3 regions of the Pseudomonas sp. URMO17WK12:I7 genome follow, and region 3 is predicted to be linked to each of the others. Evidence: riboswitches for the same ligand, from Rfam matches in the RefSeq annotation. Region 3 holds a riboswitch; each other region holds the start of a gene.
The links. Region 3 has a riboswitch for cobalamin ahead of cobO (cob(I)yrinic acid a,c-diamide adenosyltransferase). Riboswitches for the same ligand answer to the same signal wherever they lie in the genome.
Positions count from the first base shown of each region.

Region 1 (7,610 bases), on a different contig from region 3:
GGTCGATGCCGGCGTGCGCTCGTTCAAGATCGAAGGCCGCTACAAGGACATGGGCTATGTGAAGAACATCACCGCCCACTACCGCAAGGAGCTGGACGCCATCCTCGAAGGCCGCCCGGAACTGGCCCGCGCCTCCAGCGGCCGTACCGAGCACTTCTTCCTGCCCGACCCGGACAAGACCTTCCACCGTGGCAGCACCGACTATTTCGTCACCGACCGAAAGGTCGACATTGGCGCCTTCGACTCGCCGACCTTCACCGGCCTTGCGGTCGGCGTTGTGGAGAAAGTCGGCAAGCGCGACCTGCAGGTGGTCACCGAAGTGCCGCTGACCAATGGCGACGGCCTCAACGTGCTGGTCAAGCGTGAGGTGGTGGGTTTCCGCGCCAACATCGCCGAGCCGCGTGGCGAGTTCGAGGAAGACGGCCAGAAGCGCTATCGCTACCGCGTCGAACCCAACGAAATGCCGGAAGGCCTGCACAAGCTGCGGCCGAACCACCCGCTGTCGCGCAACCTCGACCATAACTGGCAGCAGGCCCTGCTGCGCACTTCGGCCGAGCGCCGGGTCGGCGTGGAATGGCATGCGGTGCTGCGCGAACAGCGCCTGATGCTGACGGTGAGCAGTGAGGAAGGCGTCAGCGTGCAGGTGGCCCTGGACGGCCCGTTCGGCGTCGCCAACAAGCCACAGCAGGCACTGGACCAGTTGCATGACCTGCTCGGCCAGCTGGGCACCACGATCTACCACGCCAACAGCATCGAGCTGGATGCGCCGCAGGCGTTCTTCATCCCCAACTCGCAGCTCAAGGCCCTGCGCCGTGAAGCCATCGACGCGCTGACCGCAGCCCGTGTGCAGGCTCACCCGCGCGGTGCGCGCAAGGCCGAGACCACGCCAGCACCGGTGTACCCGGAGTCGCACCTGTCGTTCCTGGCCAACGTCTACAACCAGAAGGCGCGCGACTTCTACCACCGCCATGGCGTGCAGCTGATCGACGCGGCGTACGAAGCCCACGAGGAGCACGGCGAAGTGCCGGTGATGATCACCAAGCACTGCCTGCGCTTCTCGTTCAACCTGTGCCCCAAGCAGGCCAAGGGCGTGACCGGCGTACGTACCAAGGTGGCGCCGATGCAGTTGATTCAGGGCGATGAAGTGCTGACCCTGAAGTTCGACTGCAAGCCGTGCGAGATGCATGTGATCGGCAAGATGAAAAACCACATCATCGACCTGCCGACGCCAGGTAGCGCGGTGGCCCAGGTGGTTGGCCATATCAGCCCGGAAGATCTGCTCAAGACCATTCCCCGCGCCCCGCACTGATGTTCAGTCCGTGAGGCCCATTCGCGGCTAAAGCCGCTCCTACAGACGGCGCAATACCTGTAGGAGCGGCTTCAGCCGCGAAAGGGCCGCTCAGCGGCCCCGTTTTTTGTCTCAGAGAATCCCCAACCCGCGCGCGGTACGGTCCACCGCAATGCGGGTTTTCTCCACCAGCTCATCCAATTCGCTGTGGTTGGCCACCAAGGCCGGCGCCATGATCATCCGCCCCAGGGTCGAACGAATGATCACCCCTTCCTCGAAGCCATAAGTGCGGCACTGCCAGGCCAGGTCGTTTTCATTTGCATAGCGTTTGCGGCTGCCCTTGTCTTCGGCAAACTGCAGTGCCGCCACCAGGCCGGCGCCTTGCACCTGGCCAATCAGTGGGTGGTTGGCGAACACTTCGCGCAGGATGCGCTGCAAGTACGGGCCGGTGTCTTCCTTGACCTGGCGCACGATGCCTTCATCGCGCAGCGCCTTGAGGTTGGCGATGGCCACCGCTGCCGCTACCGGGTGCCCGGAATAGGTCAGGCCGTGGGCAAACACCCCGCCCCGCTCGACCAGTGCCTCGGCGATGCGCTTGCTCAGCACCAGGCCGCCCATCGGCACGTAACCTGAGGTCAGGCCCTTGGCGATCGACAGGGTGTCCGGCTCGAAGCCGAAGTATTCATGGGCGAACCACTCGCCAGTGCGGCCAAAACCACCGATCACTTCGTCGGCACACAGCAGCACGTCGTACTGGCGGCAGATGCGCTGGATTTCCGGCCAGTAGCTTTCTGGCGGGAAAATCATGCCACCCGCGCCCTGGAACGGCTCGGCGATAAAGCCGGCGACGTTCTCGGCACCCAGTTCAAGGATCTTCTCTTCCAGCTGCAGGGCGCAACGGCGACCGAACTCGGCCGGGGTCAGGTCACCGCCTGCGGCGTACCAGTAGGGTTCGTCGATGTGCGCCACATCCGGGATCATGCCGCCCATCTCATGCATGAATTTCATGCCGCCCAGCGCAGTGGCTGCGAGGGTCGAGCCGTGGTAGCCGTTCCAGCGGCCGATCATGATCTTCTTGCTCGGCTGGCCAACCACCTGCCAATAGCGGCGCACGGTGCGGATCAGCACCTCGTTGGCCTCGGAGCCGGAGTTGGTGTAGATGGCATGGCTGTAGTGGCCTGGCAGCAGGCTGAACAACAGCTCGGACAGTTCGATCACCGCCGGGTGGGTGGTGTGGAAGAACATGTTGTAGTAGGCCAGCTGGTCCATCTGCGTGGCGGCGGCGGCAGTCAGGTCCTTGCGGCCGTAGCCGAGCTGGGTGCACCACAGGCCCGACATGCCGTCGAGGTAGCGCTTGCCGTCGCTGTCCCACAGGTGCAGGCGCTCGCCACCGACGATCACGCGCGGGCCTTCGGCGTTCAGCGCCTTCTGGTCGAGGAAGGCGTGGATGTGGTGGGCGGCGTCGCCGGCCTGGTAGTCACGGGTATCGCGCTGGGCTTGCAGCTTGGCTTGGAACGGTGCGTTCATTGTTGTTCTCCAGGGTAAAACGCGGCGTGCAGTTGTCCCTGCCAGACCGCTGACAGTAAAAATCGGGTGGGGTGAAGCGGCGCGTTCAGCGCCTTCGCAGGTAGCTTTCCAGCGGGTCTTTGCTCAGGCCTTCCTGAGCCTGGGCGAGCGAGTCGATGAACAGCGAAAACAATTCGGACTGCTTGGCGATATCGAGCTTGGTGTACAGATTCTTGCGGTGGGTCTTGACCGTGTCTTCGCTGATGCCCAGGCGCTCGGCCAGGGAACGGGTCGAGTGGCCGCGCAGCAGGTACTGGGCGATGCGGCACTCGCGCTCGGTGAGCAAAGAGGAGCCGAAGTTGTTCAGTGCGGCGTTGATCTGCCGGCCCAGGGCGCTCTCGAAACGCCCGCCGATGGCGTCGACGTCGAGGTGGCTCCACTGCCGCCGTACGGTGGCCACGACCCACGGGGCCACGCACTTGAGGTCGTTGACCTGCTGACGGTCCAGGCGGCGGGTGCTGGCCAGGGCCACGGCGATGGTCAGGTGTTCGTCGAGCGGCACGATGAAGTTGAGCTCGTCTTCCAGGTGGGCGTGCTGGTAGAACGCCAGGTAGTACTCGCTGCGCTTGAAGTGGTCGGGGGCGACGTCGCTGAGGCGGTAGCAACCGGGGGCGATGCCGTCCATGCAGGCGCGGTAGAACGGGCACAGCAGGTAGTAGCCTTCAAGGTACTTGTGGATGTTGCCTTCTGGCAGCCAGGGGCCTTCCTCGTCCTTTTCGAACAACGCCGAGGGCAACCCTTTGCGTGGGTAGAGGAACACGGTGATGGCCTGGCATGGCGCAATCAGCTTGAGTGCGGCGAACAGCGCCTCGACAAAGCCGGGCGAGCCCTGAGCATCGACGACACGGGCCATCTGCGCATACCAGTCGGGCGATTTCAGCCGGTCTTTGCTCATTGTCGTGATCCCATGCCGGGGTTGTTGTGGTTGGAATTCTTGCATGGGGCAGTGGTACAGGCCATCACCCTTCGGGGTGAGGGGGGGGAAATTGGCTTGGAGCGGGTAGGTTTTCAACGACGGTCTTGCAGCGCCTATCCGATCGAGCGCCGCCCGCGCGGCGCATCGCGGATGAATCCGCTCCTACATCTATTCCGGGCCAATCAGTCCTGGGGATACACCGGTGTCCAGCTTGTTTGTTCCCTGCAATATCCAAGGTGACGCTGTTGCCGTACCCCTTTCTCCAGCCATGCGCCAAGGGTACGCGCGCCAAGGGCGCAGGAATAACTGGCCCGAAACAGATGTAGGAGCGTATTCATCCGCGATGCGCCGCGCGGGCGGCGCTCGTTCTCACAGACACTGCAATTCCATCGGCAAGCACCTATCAGCCCCTACGCATCCTCCCCTGCTGGATGCATAGCATTTGACGCCACTCGCGCCGCATGCTCTCCTTACGCCTTGCGTCAGGTGCCCCCCTTGGGGGTGAAACGGGAAATCGGTGCGTCACAGGCCCTCGCCAGGGCCGGGCAAATCCGGTGCTGCCCCCGCAACGGTAAGCGAGCGAAGCATCCAGACCACTGTGCCACGCAGTTCGGCATGGGAAGGTGATGCTTTTCAAGGAGCCCTGCTCCTCCTCGCAAGCCCGGAGACCGGCCTGGCGTTCATGAACACCCCGCGGTGGGCGGGCGCTGTCGCATTCCCTCGGGTGCCTCGCCCCCGGGGCTGCCGCGCCTGTCCCATGCCCTTACAAAAAGCAAAGCAGAGGATCGCGTCATGCCCATCACCAGCGCCAAACACAGCATCGCCACCCCCGTATCCCTCAGCCAGCGCATGGTCATCGCCGTCGGCGCCAGCCTGCTCGGCCTGTGCCTGGTCTACTTTGCCGGCTTCTCGCATATCGAAGCCGTGCACAACGCCGCGCACGACACCCGCCACAGCGCCGCCTTCCCTTGCCACTGAGGCTGCCATGATCAAGCGTATCGCCCGCACTGCCGGGTTCAGCGGCCTGCTCGCCGCCCTGTTGCTGACCCTGCTGCAAAGCTTCTGGGTCGCACCGCTGATCCTCCAGGCGGAAACCTACGAATCGGCCGCCCCCGCAGCCGAGCACCACAGCCACGGCGAAGAAGCCAGCGCCGGCCACAGCCACAGCGAAGAAGCCTGGTCGCCAGAGGATGGCTGGCAGCGCATCCTGTCGACCACCGGCGGCAATCTGGTGGTTGCCGTCGGCTTCGCCTTGATCCTCACCGCCCTCTACAGCCTGCGTGAACCGAGCCGCACCAGCACTGGCGCACTGTGGGGAATGGCCGGCTTTGCCGTGTTCTGCCTGGCACCGACCCTGGGCTTGCCACCAGAACTGCCAGGCACTGCCGCCGCCGACCTCGGTCAGCGCCAGAGCTGGTGGATCGGCACCGCAGCCGCCACCGCACTGGGCCTGGCATTGCTGGTGTTCGCCCGCCATGGGTTGCTCAAGGCACTGGGCGCGGTACTACTGGTAGTGCCCCACGTGGTCGGCGCGCCACAGCCGGAGGTCCACGAAAGCCTGGCCCCGCAAGCGCTGGAAAATCAGTTCAAGATCGCTTCCTGGCTGACCAACGCGGCGTTCTGGGTGGCCCTGGGCCTGCTCAGCGCCTGGCTGTATCGCCGCTCCAGCCACGCCTGATGGCTATCGACCCAACCCTGCCGGCGTTGTACGCCGGCTTCGGTTGCCGCCGGGGCTGCCCGGTGGAGGTTCTCGATACCTTGTTGCAGGAAGTGCTGCAGCGTCATGGCCTGAGCACCTCAGCGCTTCACGGCATTGCCAGCATCGCCGGCAAAGCCGATGAGCCAGGCCTGCAACAACTCGCCGCACGTCACGCCCTGCCGTTGCTGGTTTTCGATGCCGGGCAACTGCAGGCGTTCGAGCCACAACTCAGTCACCGCTCCCCTGTCGCCTATGCCCACAGCGGCTGCTGGGGCGTGGCCGAGAGCGCGGCACTGGCCCTGGCCAGCCTCAGTCACGCTCGCGCCACACTCAAGGTGGCCCGGCAGGTGCTCGGCCCCGCTACCCTGGCACTGGCCTGCAGCAGATAATCGCATTTTTCACCTATTCAAGGATTTGCCATGACGGTCTACTTCATCGGCGCCGGCCCCGGCGATCCGGAACTGATCACGGTCAAGGGCCAGCGCCTGATCCGCCAGTGCCCGGTGATCATCTACGCAGGCTCCCTGGTACCCGCCGCGGTGCTCGAAGGCCATCGTGCCGGGACGGTCATCAACAGTGCCGAACTTCACCTTGAGCAGATCATCGACGCCATCCGCGCCGCCCATGCCAAGGGCCAGGACGTGGCCCGGGTGCACAGTGGCGACCCCAGCCTGTACGGCGCCATCGGCGAGCAGATCCGCCACCTGCGCGAACTGGGCATCGACTACCAGATAGTCCCCGGGGTCACAGCCACCGCAGCCAGTGCGGCGCTGCTTGGCTGCGAACTGACCCTGCCGCAAGTGGCACAGACGGTCATCCTCACCCGCTACGGCGACAGCTCCCCCATGCCCGCAGGCGAACAGCTCGGCGACCTTGCCCGCCATGGCAGCACCCTGGCCATTCACCTCGGGGTCAAGCACCTGCCACGCATCGTCGAAGAACTGCTGCCCCACTACGGTCCCGACTGCCCGATCGCAGTGGTTCATCGCGCCACCTGGCCGGATCAGGACTGGGTGCGCGGTACGCTGGCCGATATCGTCGAGCAGGTTGCCAGCAAGGGCTTTCGACGCACTGCACTGATCCTCGTCGGCCATGTGCTCGGCGATGCACCGTTCACCGAGTCGGCGTTGTACCGCGCCGGCCACGCCCACCTGTACCGCCCCGGCGAGTAGCATTGCAAAGGCGACAAAGGGCGGAGCAGACTGCACATTCCACCAGACCGGAGGGATACCCATGCTGGAGCTGCGCCCTAATTGTGAATGCTGTGATGCCGATCTGCCGGGCGATAGCCCGGATGCGATGATCTGCTCTTTCGAATGTACCTTCTGCCGCCACTGCGCCCACAGCCGCTTGCAGGGGCGCTGCCCGAATTGCAGTGGCCAGCTGCTGGCCCGCCCAACACGGGTGGGCCAGGCCTTGAGCAACAACCCCGCCTCGACCCAGCGCGTCCTCAAGCCACACCCGGCCTGCGCCTGACCTTCCCCCCAGCACAGGTATCGTCGCCTCTGGCGATGCCTGTAACGGCATTTTTGTAGGAAATTTCTACAATACCGGCTTGCTTGTTCAACATATCTATACTCGCCATTACCTAGGATCCGGAATGGTCGTATCGTGCCGCACAGCAGAAAAAGCTTGCAGACGTCTCCTGATTGCTTCGGGGGGCCGACCACATTCCGACAGGAGTTAGTGACATGACAACAGTGCTGATCGTTGATGATCATGCCATCGTCCGTTTTTCCTTGCGCATACTGCTTGAGCGTGAGCGCTTCCGTGTCGTCGGCGAAGTCGACAATGGCAGTGAAGTGGCGCAGAAGGTGCGCGATTTGCGGCCCGATGTGGTGGTGCTGGATATAGGGCTCCCCGGCCTGGATGGCATGGAGGTCATCAAGCGCCTGCAACAACAGGAACCAGCACCGAAAATCATGGTGCTGACCGGGCAGGCCACCGATCTTTACGTACGCCGCTGCCTGGATGCCGGCATCGGTGCATTTGTCACCAAAGGCGAGGATCTGGACGCCGTAGTATTCGCCCTCAAGGCCCTGATCAAAGGCTACTCCACCTTTCCGCAGATGGCGGTCAACAGCAACACCCTGGAGAGCGAGCCTGAGCGCCTGAGCAGCCTGTCCAACCGTGAGATGGAA
Region 1 is NZ_QLTL01000022.1:23,523-31,132, forward strand. Features, by position in the region: gene H040_RS24340 (peptidase U32 family protein) at 1-1,309, shown strand, start outside; gene H040_RS24345 (aspartate aminotransferase family protein) at 1,421-2,815, opposite strand; gene H040_RS24350 (helix-turn-helix transcriptional regulator) at 2,901-3,749, opposite strand; cobalamin riboswitch at 4,238-4,461, shown strand; gene H040_RS24355 (CbtB domain-containing protein) at 4,563-4,748, shown strand; gene H040_RS24360 (CbtA family protein) at 4,756-5,448, shown strand; gene H040_RS24365 (cobalamin biosynthesis protein) at 5,466-5,858, shown strand; gene cobM (precorrin-4 C(11)-methyltransferase) at 5,889-6,641, shown strand; gene H040_RS24375 (DUF1272 domain-containing protein) at 6,703-6,945, shown strand; gene H040_RS24380 (response regulator transcription factor) at 7,161-7,610, shown strand, end outside.
Region 1: another riboswitch for cobalamin. It lies ahead of H040_RS24355 (CbtB domain-containing protein); the one in region 3 lies ahead of cobO (cob(I)yrinic acid a,c-diamide adenosyltransferase).

Region 2 (7,610 bases), on a different contig from region 3:
CAAGGATCAGGTTGGCCGAGGCGAAGCCCAGGCGCCAGGCCGTGGTGGTCGGCAGGTTGCGCACATCCACGGTGTAGAAGTTGCGCCCGGTGGGCAACACATCCAGGCGCCCACGGCTGGGTGCCCCGCTGGGGCCGGCCGGCACGAAACGCCCGGCCAGCGCAGCAAGCAGGCCATTGATTTCTGCAGCGCCGCACGCATCCAGGTCCGGTGCGACCTGCTCGCGCAGGGCTTTTATCACGTCGTGCACCGGCTGCCATTCGGGCGCGCCGGGCAACGGCACACGCCCCTGAAGTGCCTGTTCGATGATGCGCAGTGCCAACAACTCAAGGCGCTCGCGGGTATCGCCACAGGTGCGCCAGGCACCTTCGTCCACCGCCTGCAGCAGCGCCGGACGCGGGCCTGACCAGGCCTCGCCGAGGTCGCAATCGAGGGGATCGAAGCCCAGCGCCAGTGCCTTGGCCAGGGTGCGCAACAAGCTCGCGTTGCCACCGCGGCCATCGCCGCGCTCCACCCGCAGCAAGGCCAGCAGGGTATCGATGCGCAGTCGTGCCTGCGGCGACTGGCCAAATACATGCAGGCCATCGCGAATCTGCGATTCCTTGAGATCGCACAGGTAAGTGTCCAGGCGTGGCAGCCACACCGCAGCATCGTCCAGCTGGCCTTCGAGCTGCAACTCACGGTCGATGTGGTTGGCCTTGACCAGCTCGAGAATGTCGCGTTGCAGTTCACGTGCACGGCGCGGGTCAAGCAGCTGGGCTTCGTAGAATTCGTCCGCCAGCTGTTCCAGATGACGCAGGGGGCCATAGGTTTCGGCGCGGGTCAGCGGCGGCATCAGGTGATCGATGATCACCGCCTGGGTTCGGCGCTTGGCCTGGGCGCCTTCGCCTGGGTCGTTGACGATGAACGGGTAGATATTCGGCAGCGGGCCGAGCAGCGCGTCAGGCCAGCATTGCGCGGACAGGCCGACGCCCTTGCCAGGCAGCCACTCCAGGTTGCCGTGCTTGCCGACGTGGATGACGGCATCGGCGGCAAAGGCATGGCGCAGCCAGAAGTGAAACGCCAGGTAGCCATGCGGCGGCACCAGGTCGGGGTCGTGGTACACCGCGCTGGGGTCGACCTGATAGCCACGCGCAGGCTGGATGCCGACGAAGGTCAGGCCAAAGCGCAGCCCGGCCACCATCAGGCGGCCTTGGCGGTACATCGGGTCCTGTTCGGGCGGCCCCCAACGCTCCAGCACAGCTTGGCGGTTGGCCTCGGGCAAGCGTTCGAACGCCGCCTGGTAGTCCGCCAGGCTCAGGCTCTGGGCGCAGGGACGCTGGTCGAGGTGCTCAAGATCGTTGGTGACCCCGCCAAGCAACTGATGAATCAATTGCGTGCCGCTAGCAGGCAGCGCGGCCAGCGGATAGCCCTCGGCCTGCAGTGCCTGAAGAATGTTCAGGGCAGCAGCCGGGGTGTCCAGGCCAACGCCGTTGCCAATGCGGCCATCGCGGGTCGGGTAGTTGGCCAGCACCAGGGCTACACGCTTTTGCCCATTGGGCAGGCGCGCCAGTTCGACCCAGCGGCGCGCCAGTTCGGCGACGAAGTCCATGCGTTCGGGGTGAGCGCGGTAACAGACCACGTCGGACTGGCTGCGCTCGCTGCGCCAGGCCATGTCCTTGAAACTCACTGGGCGGGTGATGATGCGCCCGTCCAGTTCCGGCAAGGCGATGTGCATGGCCAGGTCGCGGGCACCGAGGCCCTGCTCGCTGGCTTCCCAACCGGGTTGGTTGTCCTGCGCGCAAATGGCCTGCAACACCGGGATATCTCGACGGAACGGCCGCAGGTTGGGGCGCTCCGGGCTGGACAAGGCAAAACCTGTGGTGTTGATCAACACCTCGGCGCCTACTTCGTCCAGCCAGGCTTCGACCTGCTCCAGGCAGGCACTTTCCTTGAGGCTGGCCACCGCGATGGGCAGTGGGTTAAGGCCGGCCGCCTGCAAGCGCTCGCAGAACACATCGATGAACGCAGTGTTGGCGGCCTGCAGGTGCGAGCGATAAAACAGCAACGGGGCCACCGGGTATTCGGCGTTCCACTGGCTGTACCAGTCTTCAAGCAACGCGCCAGGTTTGCCCGGGTGGTACACCGAAGTCCGCGGCAAAGGCTGCGGTTCGTCCCAACGGTAATCACGCCCCAGCCACTGGTTGGCCAGGCATTTGAACAGGTTCACGGCATTGCTTTTGCCGCCTTGGCGCAGGTAGTGCCAGAGGCGCTCGGCCGGCTCGCCGATGACCGTGCCCAAGCCGGTCAACTCCGGGTCCGGGCGGTCATCGCCGGGCACCAGGATCAGTTGCACGCCCCTTGCCGCCAGTTCGACCAGCTGCTCGACGCCATAGCGCCAGTAGCCGACGCCGCCGTGCAGCGACACCAGGATCACCTTGGCATGGCGCAGTACCTCGTCGACATACAGGTCGACCGAGGCATGGTTCTGCACCTGCATCGGGTTGGCCAGGCGCAGGCTGGGGAAATCGTCCGGCAGTTGCTCGGCGGTTTCGGCGAGCAATGCCAGGTGCGAGTCGCCGCTGCAGAGAATCACCAGCTCGGCGGGTGTCTGGCCGAGGTCGGCAATGCTGTCGTCCGGCACGAAGCCGCCGGGCTGGGTCCGCAGCAGGTGCATGGGTCAGGCGCCCAGGGCCTGGCGCAGGCGCGCTTCCAGTTGCACGGCATCGAGGTCCTGGCCAATCAGCACCAGGCGGGTGATGCGTGGCTCGTCGGCGCGCCAGGCGCGGTCGAAGTGTTTGTCGAAACGGGTGCCCACGCCCTGTACCAACAGGCGCATCGGTTTGCCAGGGATCGCCGCGAAGCCCTTGGCGCGCAGGATGCCGAACTCCACTACCAGCTGGGTCAGGGCATCGAGCAGCAGGCTTTCGTCAGCTTCGGGCAGGTCGATGGAGATCGAGTCGAAGGCGTCGTGGTCATGATCGTCATGATCGTCGCCGTCATGGTGGGAGTCGTGGTGGGTGCGGCGGCCATCAATGTGCACCTCGGACTCTGCGCCCACGCCCAGCAGCACGTCCAGCGGCAGCCGGCCGCTGCTGGCTTCGATCACCTTGACCGCTGGCGGCAACTCCTCAGCCACTTCGGCACGGACCTTGGCCAGGCCTTCGGCGTCGATCAGGTCGGCCTTGTTCAGCACCACCAGGTCGGCGCTGGCCAGCTGATCGGCAAACAGTTCGTGCAGCGGCGATTCGTGGTCCAGGTTGGGGTCGAGCTTGCGTTGCGCGTCGACCTGTTCTGGGTAGGCGGCGAAAGTGCCGGCGGCCACGGCTGGGCTGTCGACCACGGTAATGACCGCGTCAACGGTGCAGGCGTTACGGATTTCCGGCCACTGGAAGGCTTGCACCAGTGGCTTGGGCAGTGCCAGGCCGCTGGTTTCGATAAGGATGTGACCAAGGTCGCCGCGGCGTGCGACCAGTTCGCGCATTACCGGGAAGAATTCTTCCTGCACGGTGCAGCACAGGCAGCCGTTGGCCAGTTCATAGACGCGGCCGCTGGCTTCTTCCTCGGTGCAACCGATGCTGCATTGCTTGAGGATTTCGCCGTCGATGCCAAGCTCGCCGAATTCGTTGACGATGACCGCGATGCGGCGGCCGTGGGCGTTGTCGAGCATGTGGCGCAGCAAGGTGGTCTTGCCCGAGCCGAGGAAGCCGGTAACGATGGTGACGGGGAGCTTGGCCAGTGTTTTCATGTCGCGTTGCCCTTGGCAAGTTGGCGCGGGCACACGGGACGAAAGCCGCGGGCCAGGCCGGCCGGGCTCGTTCGCCACCGGATCACCCCGCCCGGTTGAAAGTCGAAATCGTCTCGAGGCAGGTCTCCTGGCTTGCACCGTTCCAGTTCTTCTCAGGGAAGAAACCAGGGGGATGACGCCTTCCCGCACGTTGGCGCAGTGGCTGTGTCGATCCATTGTCGGTGCTTACAGTTGCGGGGGCAGCCGCGGCTTGTACCGCGTTCCCGTCTTAGCTTCGGCATGGCCGAAGAACCTCGAAGTCGCAAGGCTACGCGGGGGGTGGCGGGTGGTCAACTGTTGGCGGGCAGGTGGTTGCCCAAAGCGTTGCAGCGCCTATGCGATCGAGCGCCGCCCGCGCGGCGCATCGCGGATGAATCCGCTCCTACGTCTGTTTCGGGCCAGACGCTTCTGTGAGGTCACCGCCGTCGGCCTTGTTTGTTTCATTCGATATCGGAGATATCGCTGCCGCCACCCTATTGGTCTCCAGCCATTTGCCAAGAGGGCGCGCACCAATGGTGCAGGAATGACTGGCCCGAAACAGACGTAGGAGCGAATTCATCCGCGATGCGCCGCGCGGGCGGCGCTCGATCGCATAGGCGCTGCAACACGCTCGGCGAACACCTGCCAGCCTCTACGCGTACACCTTTGCGCCCCCACTCCAACCGCCGAATGAACCGCCAGCACCCGCTGCTGCCTGATGTGGTACCGATTTTCAGCTTATCTATACGAGACAACCCACGCTGTACAACTGCTGCCCCCTCGAAACGGAGCCGGCATGAAGAAAAACCCGCTGAGTCAACGCAAGGACGATCATCTGGATATCGTTCTGGCCACCAGCAATAGCGCCCACGGCGTCGACCCAGGCTGGTCGGCACTGCGCTTCGAACACTGCGCGTTACCGGAAATGGCCCTGGACGATATCGACCTGAGCACCGAGCTGTTCGGCCGCGCCCTGCTCGCCCCGCTGCTTATCAGCTCGATGACCGGTGGCGCCGAACGCGCACGCTTCATCAACCAGCATCTCGCTGAAGCTGCCCAGGCACTCGGCATCGCCATGGGTGTGGGTTCGCAACGCGTCAGCCTGCGCAGTGGCCACGACCAAGGCCTGACCAGCGAGCTGCGACGCCTGGCACCGGATGTGCCGCTACTGGCCAATCTCGGTGCCGCCCAGTTGCGAGAGGCAGATGGCCTGGACCTGGCGCGTCGTGCCGTCGACACCCTGCAAGCCAATGCCCTGATCATCCACCTCAACCCACTGCAGGAAGCCGTACAGCCAGAAGGCGACCGTGACTGGCGCGGCGTGCTCAAACGCATCGAAACCCTGACCACCCAGTTGCCGGCGCCGGTGATCGTCAAGGAAGTCGGTGCAGGCATATCACCCAGCGTGGCGCGCATGCTTTGCGATGCTGGCGTCGCCATGATCGACGTGGCCGGCGCTGGCGGCACCAGCTGGGCAGCGGTGGAAGCCGAACGCGCCGGCAACGCCGCAGAGCGCGAGATCGCCCTGGCGTTTGCCGACTGGGGCATCCCGACCGCACAATGCCTGCTCGCCGTACGCCGCGCCGTGCCGGAAATCGGCCTGATCGCCTCCGGCGGTGTGGCCAACGGCGTCGATGCCGCCAAGGCCATCCGCCTCGGCGCCGACCTGGTAGGCCAGGCCGCTAACGTACTGAATGCAGCCATGATCTCCACCCAGGCCGTGGTGGAGCATTTCGATATTCTCCTGGTCCAGTTGCGCATCGCCTGCTTCTGCACCGGCTCGCGCAACCTTGCGCAACTGCGCCGGGCACGCTTGCTGGCAAACAACCTGCCGCCGCCATGAGGCACGTTGCTGTGGCATGATCAGCGCCTCCCTTGCCGCTGGGCCACGCGCATGCTGATCGACGAAGAACTGACCCTGAAAAAGCTCGAGACCTTCCTCGCTTTCATGCGCAGCGGCAACCTCGGCCGCGCCGCCGCCGAACTGTCCACCAGTGCAGTCAGCGTGCACCGCGCCATCCACTCACTGGAAAGCGCCCTGCGCTGCCCGCTTTTCAAGCACGAAGGCCGCCAGCTGATCCCGCTGGAAAGCGCCTACGTGCTGGAAAAGAAAGCCCGCCAGCTGATCCAGGACGCCGAGCAGATGGTGCGCCAGACCCGCGAGGCCGGCGGTTTCTATGCCGAGCGCTTTCGCCTCGGCGCGCTGTATTCGCTGACCGTCAAGACCGTGCCCAAGCTGGTGATGGGCCTGAAGCTGCGGCGCAGCGAACTCAACATCGACCTGACGCTCGGCTCCAACGTCGACCTGTTGCAACGCCTTAAGAACCATGAGCTCGAAGCCATTCTGGTATCACTGGATGAAAGCGCGGCAGACCCGGCTTGCGAACAGCTGCCGCTGTTCTCAGACGACATCTTCCTCGCCGTGCCCACCGATTCACCGTTCGCCGAGCAGCAGGAAGTGGACCTGGCGGACCTCGCCGACTCCACCTTCATCACCCTGACCCAGGGCTTTGCCACCCACCGCGACGGTGCACGGGTGTTCCAGCAGGCGGGGTTCGAGCCGAAGGTGGCGATGCAGGTGAACGACATCTTCACGCTACTGAGCATGGTCAGCTCGGGAGTGGGGTTTGCCCTACTGCCGGGGCGGATCGCGGCGGTGTACGAGAACCGCGTGAAGTTGATAGCACTGCAGGCACGGTATCGGTTGCAGCAGCATATCGGGGTGGTGTTTCTCAAGGCCCGGGAGCGCGAGCCGAATTTGTTGGCCTTGTTGGCAGAGTGCCGGATGTATAGCCGGGCCAATTGAGCCAGATTGCTGGGGCCGCTTTGCGGCCCCAGGATCTCAGCCCACCAACCCTCTGACGCAGAAATACAGAATCGAAGGCCCCATCAAGCACCCAAGCCCGGTATGGAAGGTGGCCGTCAGCGCACCATAGGGCACCAGCCGCCGATCGGTCGCCGCCAGTCCTGCCGTCACGCCCGACACAGTCCCCGCCAACCCACCAAACACCATGGCCGAACGCGGGTTGTCCAGCGCCAGCAACCGCGCCGAAACCGGCGTGAACACCATCACCAGAATCGCCTTGATCAACCCGGTGGCAATCGACAGCGCCACCACATCCGAGCTCGCCCCAAGCGCAGCCCCGGTCACCGGCCCGACGATATACGTCACTGCCCCGGCGCCGATGGTGGTCATACTCACCGCATCGCGGTAGCCGAAGGCATAGGCCACCGCGCAACCGACGATGAACGGCAGCACCGTGCCCAGCAGCAACGATACCGCCCCAATCAACCCGGCCTTACGTGCTTCGGTGGCCTGCACCTCGAAGGCCGTTGCGACGATGGCGAAGTCGCGCAGCATGGCCCCGCCCATCAAGCCGATGCCGGAGAACAGCGCCATGTCGGCCAGCCCTTTTTGCCCGCCAGTCACGGTACCGCCGACCCAGGCCAGCACCAGGCCGATGACGATGGCGATCGCCGAGCCGTGCACCCGACCAAACGTCAGGTACTTCGACAGCAACACCGACAACCACATGATCCCGCCGACCAGCGCGAAGGCGGTGATCAGGCCGTTGTGTTCCAGGGCATTGTCAATGATCGGCCACATGATCAGCGCCCTCCTGCAGGGGCAACCTGCGCAGTGGCGACTTCAGGCGCCTCAGGCGCCGGCAACGGCTCGCCGCGATGGCTGCGGCTGATCACGGCAATGGTCAGCCCGCACACCAGCACCGCACCGATGGCCGCCAGCAGTGCCACCGGCCCACCGTGCAGGGCGGTGACCACGTTCTGCTGGGCGGCCATGGCCACCACCACCGGGATGTACATCGCGCCCCAGAAGCCGACGCCGAACTCGCATTCCTTGCTC
Region 2 is NZ_QLTL01000017.1:28,938-36,547, reverse strand. Features, by position in the region: gene cobN (cobaltochelatase subunit CobN) at 1-2,656, opposite strand, end outside; gene cobW (cobalamin biosynthesis protein CobW) at 2,660-3,727, opposite strand; cobalamin riboswitch at 3,828-4,038, opposite strand; gene fni (type 2 isopentenyl-diphosphate Delta-isomerase) at 4,542-5,588, shown strand; gene H040_RS21925 (LysR family transcriptional regulator) at 5,640-6,551, shown strand; gene madM (malonate transporter subunit MadM) at 6,588-7,352, opposite strand; gene madL (malonate transporter subunit MadL) at 7,355-7,610, opposite strand, start outside.
Region 2: another riboswitch for cobalamin. It lies ahead of cobW (cobalamin biosynthesis protein CobW); the one in region 3 lies ahead of cobO (cob(I)yrinic acid a,c-diamide adenosyltransferase).

Region 3 (7,610 bases):
GGCAGTACGCCGGGCTCGGCGAAGGCCAGCCCCAGTGACGCCGTATGTGGGCCTACGGCATAGTCCGGCACGAGCGCCGTGGCGACTTTCTGCGGGTTCTGGGGCGAAACCCGTGCATCCACATGCTGCCCGTAATAGCTGTACGGCCAGCCATAGAAGCCGCCGTCCTTGACCGAGGTGATGTAGTCCGGCACCAGGTCGCTGCCGATCTCGTCACGCTCATTGACCGCTGTCCACAGTGCTCCGCTGGCTGGCTGCCAGGCCAAGCCGTTCGGGTTGCGTAGGCCTGATGCGAACAGGCGATGCTGGCCGCTGGCCGGGTCCACCTCCCAGATCGCTGCGCGCCCCTGCTCCTTGTCCAGGCCGTTCTCGCCGACATTGCTGTTGGAGCCTACGGTCACGTAGAGCTTGCTGCCGTCGGGGCTGGCGATCACGTTCTTGGTCCAGTGATGGTTGAGCGGGCCGCCTGGCAGGTCGGTGACCTTGTGGCCTTCCCCGGTAATCTGCATCGCTCCCGGTTCATAGTGGTAGCGCAGCAGCTGGTCGGTATCGGCGACGTAGAAGTCCTTGCCCACCAACACCATGCCGAAGGGGGAATTGAGGCCTTCGATGAACGGTGTGCGAATTTCTGCGACGCCGTCGTGGTCGGCGTCGCGCAGCAAGGTGATGCGGTTGGCGCTGGCTACGCCGGCACCGGCCCGTTTCATCGCCTTGCCCATGAACCAGCCTCGCAGCCCCTTGCCGTCGTCAGGCTTGGGCGGGGCATTGGTCTCGGCAACCAGGACGTCACCATTGGGGAGCAGGTAGAGCCAGCGCGGGTGTTCGAGGTTGTCGGCAAATGCCTGTACCTGGGTGCCCGGGGCTGCCTTGGGTTTAGCCCCGTGCGGCCAACCTGTGGCAGGGGCGATGTTGACGGTCGGGATCAGGCTCTGGCGGGGTGGCGGAAGTTGCGGCAAGGGGCCGCTGCCATCGCTCACCTTCAGGTGGGCAGTGTCGCCGCAGCCTCCAAGGCAGGCGAGCAATGTCCACGGCAACAGCATGATGGTGCGTTTCATGTTCGCAGCCCTTTGTGCCGGTGTATGAACATGTGAGCACGCGCTGTTGCTCAAGGTTCACCGAGCACCGCTCCCGATTGACGAGGCTTAACCGGCCTCTTCCAGGTCCAGGTGATCGATGCGTTCGAAACGCTCGGTGAGAAAATCGATCAGGCGTCGTACCCGTGCCGACAAATGCAATTGCTGCGGATATACCGCGTAGACATCGGCCCGTGTCGGGGTCTGGTCCTCCAGCAACAGCCGCAGGCGCCCGCTGCGCACATAGCGGGCGATGTCCCATTCTGCGCGTAGCAAAATACCGTGCCCCTGCAAGGCCCAGTTCAGTGCCACTTCCCCGTCATTGCAACTGAGCGCGCCCTGTACCTTGATGTTCTGCGTGCGGCCGCCACTGGTGAAGCGCCATACGCCATACGGCGATTCGTTCTGGCGCAGGAAAATGCAGTTGTGCTGGGCCAGTTCCGAAAGCTTCTGTGGGGTGCCGTGCTTTTCCAGGTACAGGGGCGAGGCGCACAGCAGGCGGCGGTTGGAGGCGATCTTGCGGGCGTGGAAGGAGGCGTCCGGCAGGGTGCCGAAACGTATGCCCAGGTCAAAGCCGTGCGACGCCAGGTCCAGTGGGTGGTCACTGATCTGCAGTTGCACTTCGATATCTGGATGGCGCGCATAGAAGTCCGCCAGGGCCGGGCCGATATAGCGCCGGCCAAAACCCAGTGAAGCATTCACCCGGATCAGCCCTTTGGGCTCGGCGCGGTGCTGGCCGAGCAACTGCTCCACTTCGTCGACCTGGGCGAGAATTCGCGCGGCATGGGCGAAGTACAGCTCGCCCTCTGCAGTCAGGCTCATGGAACGGGTGGTGCGGTTGACCAGGCGAATGCCCAGGCGTGCTTCCAGCGCGGCCAGGCGTTTGCTCACTGCCGGTGGTGTCACGCCCAGTTCGCGAGCTGTGGCGGCCAGGCTGCCTTGCTTGGCCAGCAGGTGGAAGAAGCCCAGGTCCTGTGTCGGATTCATCATTAACCCATGGTTACTTAAGATGTGATCCAGGGTTAACTGCTGCCCTGACTTCACTACATATACTCGCCCCATCCCCGCTGGCACAAGCCTGGTGGGCCACAACAAGCATGGGAGTCGAGACATGAACCACTACAAGATCGCCGCCATCCCGGGTGACGGCATCGGCGTCGAAGTGATTGCGGCAGGCGTGGAGGTGCTGCAGGCCCTGGCTGCCAGGCGTGGTACCTTCACCATGGATTTCGAACACTTCGACTGGGGCTCGGAACGCTACCTGCGTGAGGGCCAGTACATTCCCGAGGGTGGCCTGGAATCGCTCAAGGCCTTCGACGCCATCTTCTTTGGTGCCGTGGGCAGCCAGGAGGTGCCCGACCATGTGTCTCTGTGGGGGCTGCGCCTGCCGATCTGCCAGGGCTTTGACCAGTACGCTAACGTGCGCCCGGCGCGTGTGCTGCCCGGGGTTAGCAGCCCGCTGGCCAAGGGCAAGGCGATCGACTGGGTGATCGTGCGCGAGAACTCCGAAGGCGAATACTCCGGCAGCGGTGGCCGGGTACACCAAGGCCTGCCCATCGAGGTGGCTACCGAGGTCTCGACGTTTACCCGCGTGGGCGTGGAGCGCATCCACCGCTTCGCCTTCGAACTGGCCCGCACCCGCCCGGCGAAGCACCTGACGCTGGTGACCAAGTCCAACGCCCAGCGCCACGGCATGGTGCTGTGGGATGAGGTGTTCGCCGAGGTGGCCAAGGATTACCCGGATGTGCGCACCACCCGTGAACTGGTGGACGCCGTGACCACCACCATGGTGCTCAAGCCCGAGCAGCTGGATGTGGTGGTGGCGACCAACCTGCATGCTGACATCCTTTCGGACCTTGCCGCCGCGTTGTCCGGCAGCCTGGGCATCGCGCCCACCGCCAACCTCAACCCGAGCCGCGAATTCCCGTCGATGTTCGAACCGATCCACGGCTCGGCCTTCGACATCACCGGCAAGGGCGTGGCCAACCCGATCGCCACCTTCTGGACCGCAGTAATGATGCTTGAACACCTGGGTGAAGCCGCTGCTGCGCGTGAGCTGATGGCGGCCATCGAAGCGGTGACCGAGAGTGGCCTGCACACGCCGGACCTGGGCGGCAACGCCACTACCCGAGCAGTGACCGATGCCGTGCTGGCGCTGCTGCACCGCTGAATTCAGGCCTGCTTCAGCAGCAGCGCCACCCCCGGGAAATACTGCCCCAGCTCGTTGTGCAGCTTGCGATAGGCATAAGGGAAGTACCAGGCGATGGCGCAGGCTGTGTGTTTCTGCAGGTCATCGACCAGGTCTTGCAGTTCTTCCGGGCTGGCATGCTGGCCTGCCTTCCAGGGGGTGATGAACAGCGCCCCCGCTTTCAGCTGGCTGGGGTAGGCCACGTGGCGGGCGAGGGATGTGGTTTCCTGCAGGGCTGCAGCCATGTCCAGCCGGGCGATTTTTGGCCAGCGCTGGCTCACGCTCAGGTAGAGCGCCTCGTCGGCGCTGCAGATCGAAAGGTCGCAGCGCCCCTCCTGTTCGCCCTCGTCACGCTGCTTCTTGCTGGCAAACTGCGGCAGGGCTGAGCGTTCGGCTTGCCAGGCAGCTGCGGCGAGCATGCCGATGTTGGCGGCGCTGCCATGCCAGTACGGGGCTTCGGCATCGCCATTGAACTGGTTGAAGCGGTCGATGCAGTCGACCCAGCGCTCCAGTACCGGCTGCAGAAACTCCAGGCGAGGGTTATTGATGATCTGGCCTTGCATGCTGAGCTCTCCTGTTATCGTTATGATCGCGTCCAGCGAAAAATGATGGCCATGTGACATCATTTTATTCAGTGTGGCACAAGCCGGCGGATCGGCCACTGACCCGGGCCAGTCCGGCCGAAGTAAAAGGCCCCGTTCGATTGACGCTCCCGGTGCAACCCTCTAACCTTCGCGGCGTGTTTCAGGTGCCCTGCCAGCCCCGACTGGGCAGGGTGAAACTGGGAAGCCGGTGGTCGCCAGCATGGCGCGATTCCGGCGCTGCCCCCGCAACGGTAGGTGAGTAGCGGCCGCGCAGGGCCACTGGGTACAGCTACCCGGGAAGGCGCGCAGGCCTGGGCCGAATGGCCCGCTCACAAGCCCGGAGACCGGCCTGAAACTGCCAACGGCATCACGGAGGGTGATGCGCGGTGCACCGTGGCTCCGGCCATGGCTCCTGCGCGTTCTCCGTCTGCCCGCCTATTACCTGTCGCCGCAGTTCACGTGGCGTCAGCCTGCGGAGAACCCTTCATGAGCGAATCCACCGACCGCGACGAACGCCACCTGGCGCGCATGCAGCGCAAGAAGGCGGTCATCGACGAGCGCATCGCCAATTCCCCCAATGAATGCGGCCTGCTGCTGGTGCTCACCGGCAACGGCAAGGGCAAGAGCAGCTCGGCCTTCGGCATGCTCGCTCGTGCCCTGGGTCATGGTATGCAGTGCGGCGTGGTGCAGTTCATCAAGGGCCGCAACAGCACCGGCGAGGAGCTGTTCTTCCGCCGTTTCCCCGAGCAGGTGCGCTACCACGTGATGGGCGAGGGCTTCACCTGGGAGACCCAGGACCGTCAGCGTGACATCGCTGCCGCCGAAGCTGCCTGGGCGGTATCGCGCCAGCTGCTGCAAGACCCGAGCGTGCAGTTCGTGGTGCTCGACGAGCTGAACATCGCCCTCAAGCACGGCTACCTCGATCTGGACCACGTGCTGAGTGACATTCAGGCCCGGCCACCGATGCAGCACGTGATCGTCACCGGTCGCGCAGCCAAGCCTGAAATGATCGAACTGGCCGACACCGTCACCGAGATGGGGATGCTCAAACATGCCTTCCAGGCCGGTATCCGCGCGCAGAAGGGCGTCGAACTGTGAGTGAAGCGCGCAGCTGCCCGGCGGTGCTGATCGCAGCACCTGCCTCTGGCCAGGGCAAGACGACTGTGACTGCAGCCCTGGCCCGCCTGCACCGCAACTTGGGGCGTAAAGTCCGGGTGTTCAAATGCGGCCCTGATTTCCTCGACCCGATGATCCTTGAGCGGGCCAGTGGCGCACCGGTGTACCAGCTCGATCTGTGGATGATTGGTGCCGAAGAAAGCCGTCGGCTGCTGTGGCAAGCTGCACAAGAGGCCGACCTGATTCTGATCGAGGGTGTGATGGGCCTGTTCGACGGCACCCCGTCCAGCGCTGATCTGGCCCGCCACTTCGGTGTGCCGGTGCTGGCGGTGATCGATGGCACGGCCATGGCCCAGACCTTCGGCGCCCTGGCCTTGGGCCTGGCGCGTTATCAGGCCGACCTGCCGTTCGCTGGCGTGCTGGCCAACCGGGTCGGCAGCCTGCGCCATGCGCAACTGCTCGAAGGCAGCCTGACCGAGGGCCTGCGCTGGTATGGGGGCTTGTCACGCGAGCGCGGCATCGAGCTGCCCAGCCGCCATCTGGGATTGGTCCAGGCCAGCGAGCTGAACGACCTGGATGCCCGCCTTGACGCTGCCGCCGAAGCCCTCGGCGCCAGCTGCGACGCTACCTTGCCGCCGCCGGTGGCCTTCGTCGCGCCCGCGCCACAACCGTGCGCCGCGTCGCTCAGCGGTGTGCGTATCGGCGTGGCACGTGACGAAGCGTTCGCCTTTACCTATCGCGCCAATCTCGACCTGCTGCGTGATCTGGGCGCACAGCTGGCATTCTTTTCGCCATTGCATGATCGTGAGTTGCCAGCAGTGGACAGCCTGTACCTGCCAGGCGGGTATCCGGAACTGCATCATCACGCACTGGCTGCCAATGCACCGATGTGCGAAGCGATCCGTGCCCATCACGCCGAAGGCAAGCCGTTGCTGGCCGAGTGCGGCGGCATGCTGTATCTGCTCGATGCGCTGACGGATGTTGCTGGCGAGCGAGCCGAACTGCTGGGCCTGCTGCCAGGCGAGGCGACCATGCAGAAGCGCCTGGCGGCCCTGGCGCTGCAGGCCGTGGAGCTGCCCGAAGGCACCCTGCGCGGGCACACCTATCATCACTCGCTGACCAGCACCGAGCTGGAACCGATCGCCCGGGGCCTGAGCCCCAACGGCGGGCGCGGCAACGAAGCGGTGTATCGGCTGGGCAGGCTGACGGCGTCCTACGTGCACTTCTACTTCCCGTCCAACCCTGACGCGGCGGCGGCGCTGTTGCGGCCATGAGCGATCACGCCTACAGCGCCGCCGAGCGCGCCGCGATCTACCGCGCCATCGGTGAGCGCCGGGACATGCGCCACTTTGCCGGTGGCACGGTCGCTCCCGAGCTGCTCGCTCGCCTACTGGCCGCCGCGCACCAGGCGCCGAGTGTCGGCCTGATGCAGCCTTGGCGCTTCATCCGCATCAGCGAGCCTGAACTGCGCGGGCAGATTCAGGCCTTGGTCGAAGAAGAGCGGGTGCGTACCGCCGAAGCGCTGGGCGAACGCTCTGACGCGTTCATGAAGCTCAAGGTGGAGGGCATCAGCGACTGCGCTGAAGTGCTGGTGGCAGCGTTGATGGACAACCGCGAGTCGCACATCTTCGGCCGCCGCACCTTGCCGGAGATGGACCTGGCTTCGCTGGCCTGCGCGATCCAGAACCTGTGGCTGGCCGCCCGTGCCGAGGGCCTGGGGCTGGGGTGGGTCTCGCTGTTCGAGCCGCAGGCCCTGGCCGCCTTGCTGGGCATGCCCGCCGGGGCCAAACCGGTGGCGGTGCTGTGCCTGGGGCCGGTCACCGCGTTCTACGCGCAGCCCATGCTGGTACAGGAAAACTGGGCCGAGGAACGCCCCTTGAGTGACATGCTGTTCGAGAACCAATGGGGAGAACGCCCATGAGCGTCGCTTTGCTGACCGTGGCCGGTGTGGCCCTGGATGCGCTGCTGGGCGAGCCGCAGCGCCGGCACCCGCTGGTGGGCTTCGGTAACCTGGCGTCGAGCCTGGAGCGTCGCCTGAATGCCAGCGGGCGCGGCTGGCGCAGCCATGGCGTGAGCGCCTGGTTCCTGGCCGTGGTACCACTGACCCTGGTGGCGTTGATAGTGTCCTGGTTGCCCTATGTCGGCTGGTTGGTGGACGTGCTGGCGCTGTATTGCGCCCTCGGATTGCGCAGCCTCGGCGAGCATGTGCTGCCGGTGGCCAACGCCTTGCGCCAAGGGGATCTGGAAGAGGCGCGGCGCCGCGTCGGCTACCTGGTCAGCCGGGAAACCCGCGAACTGGACGAACCAGCAGTCGCTCGCGCAGCCACCGAATCGGTACTGGAGAACGGCAGCGATGCGGTATTCGCCGCGCTGTTCTGGTTCGTCGTGGCCGGGGCGCCGGGGGTGGTGCTGTACCGCCTTAGCAACACCCTGGACGCCATGTGGGGTTATCGCAACGAACGCTTCGAGCGCTTCGGTTGGTGCGCGGCACGCATCGACGATGTGCTGAACTATATTCCCGCCAGGCTGGTGGCGTTGACTTACGCGCTACTTGGCAAGACGCGCCTGGCCCTGGCCTGCTGGCGTAAACAGGCTCCGCTGTGGGACAGCCCCAATGCCGGGCCAGTGATGGCCTCGGGGGCCGGGGCG
Region 3 is NZ_QLTL01000009.1:198,884-206,493, reverse strand. Features, by position in the region: gene H040_RS14525 (PQQ-dependent sugar dehydrogenase) at 1-1,055, opposite strand, end outside; gene H040_RS14520 (LysR family transcriptional regulator) at 1,143-2,060, opposite strand; gene H040_RS14515 (tartrate dehydrogenase) at 2,185-3,243, shown strand; gene H040_RS14510 (hypothetical protein) at 3,246-3,824, opposite strand; cobalamin riboswitch at 3,991-4,212, shown strand; gene cobO (cob(I)yrinic acid a,c-diamide adenosyltransferase) at 4,332-4,943, shown strand; gene H040_RS14500 (cobyrinate a,c-diamide synthase) at 4,940-6,235, shown strand; gene bluB (5,6-dimethylbenzimidazole synthase) at 6,232-6,882, shown strand; gene cbiB (adenosylcobinamide-phosphate synthase CbiB) at 6,879-7,610, shown strand, end outside.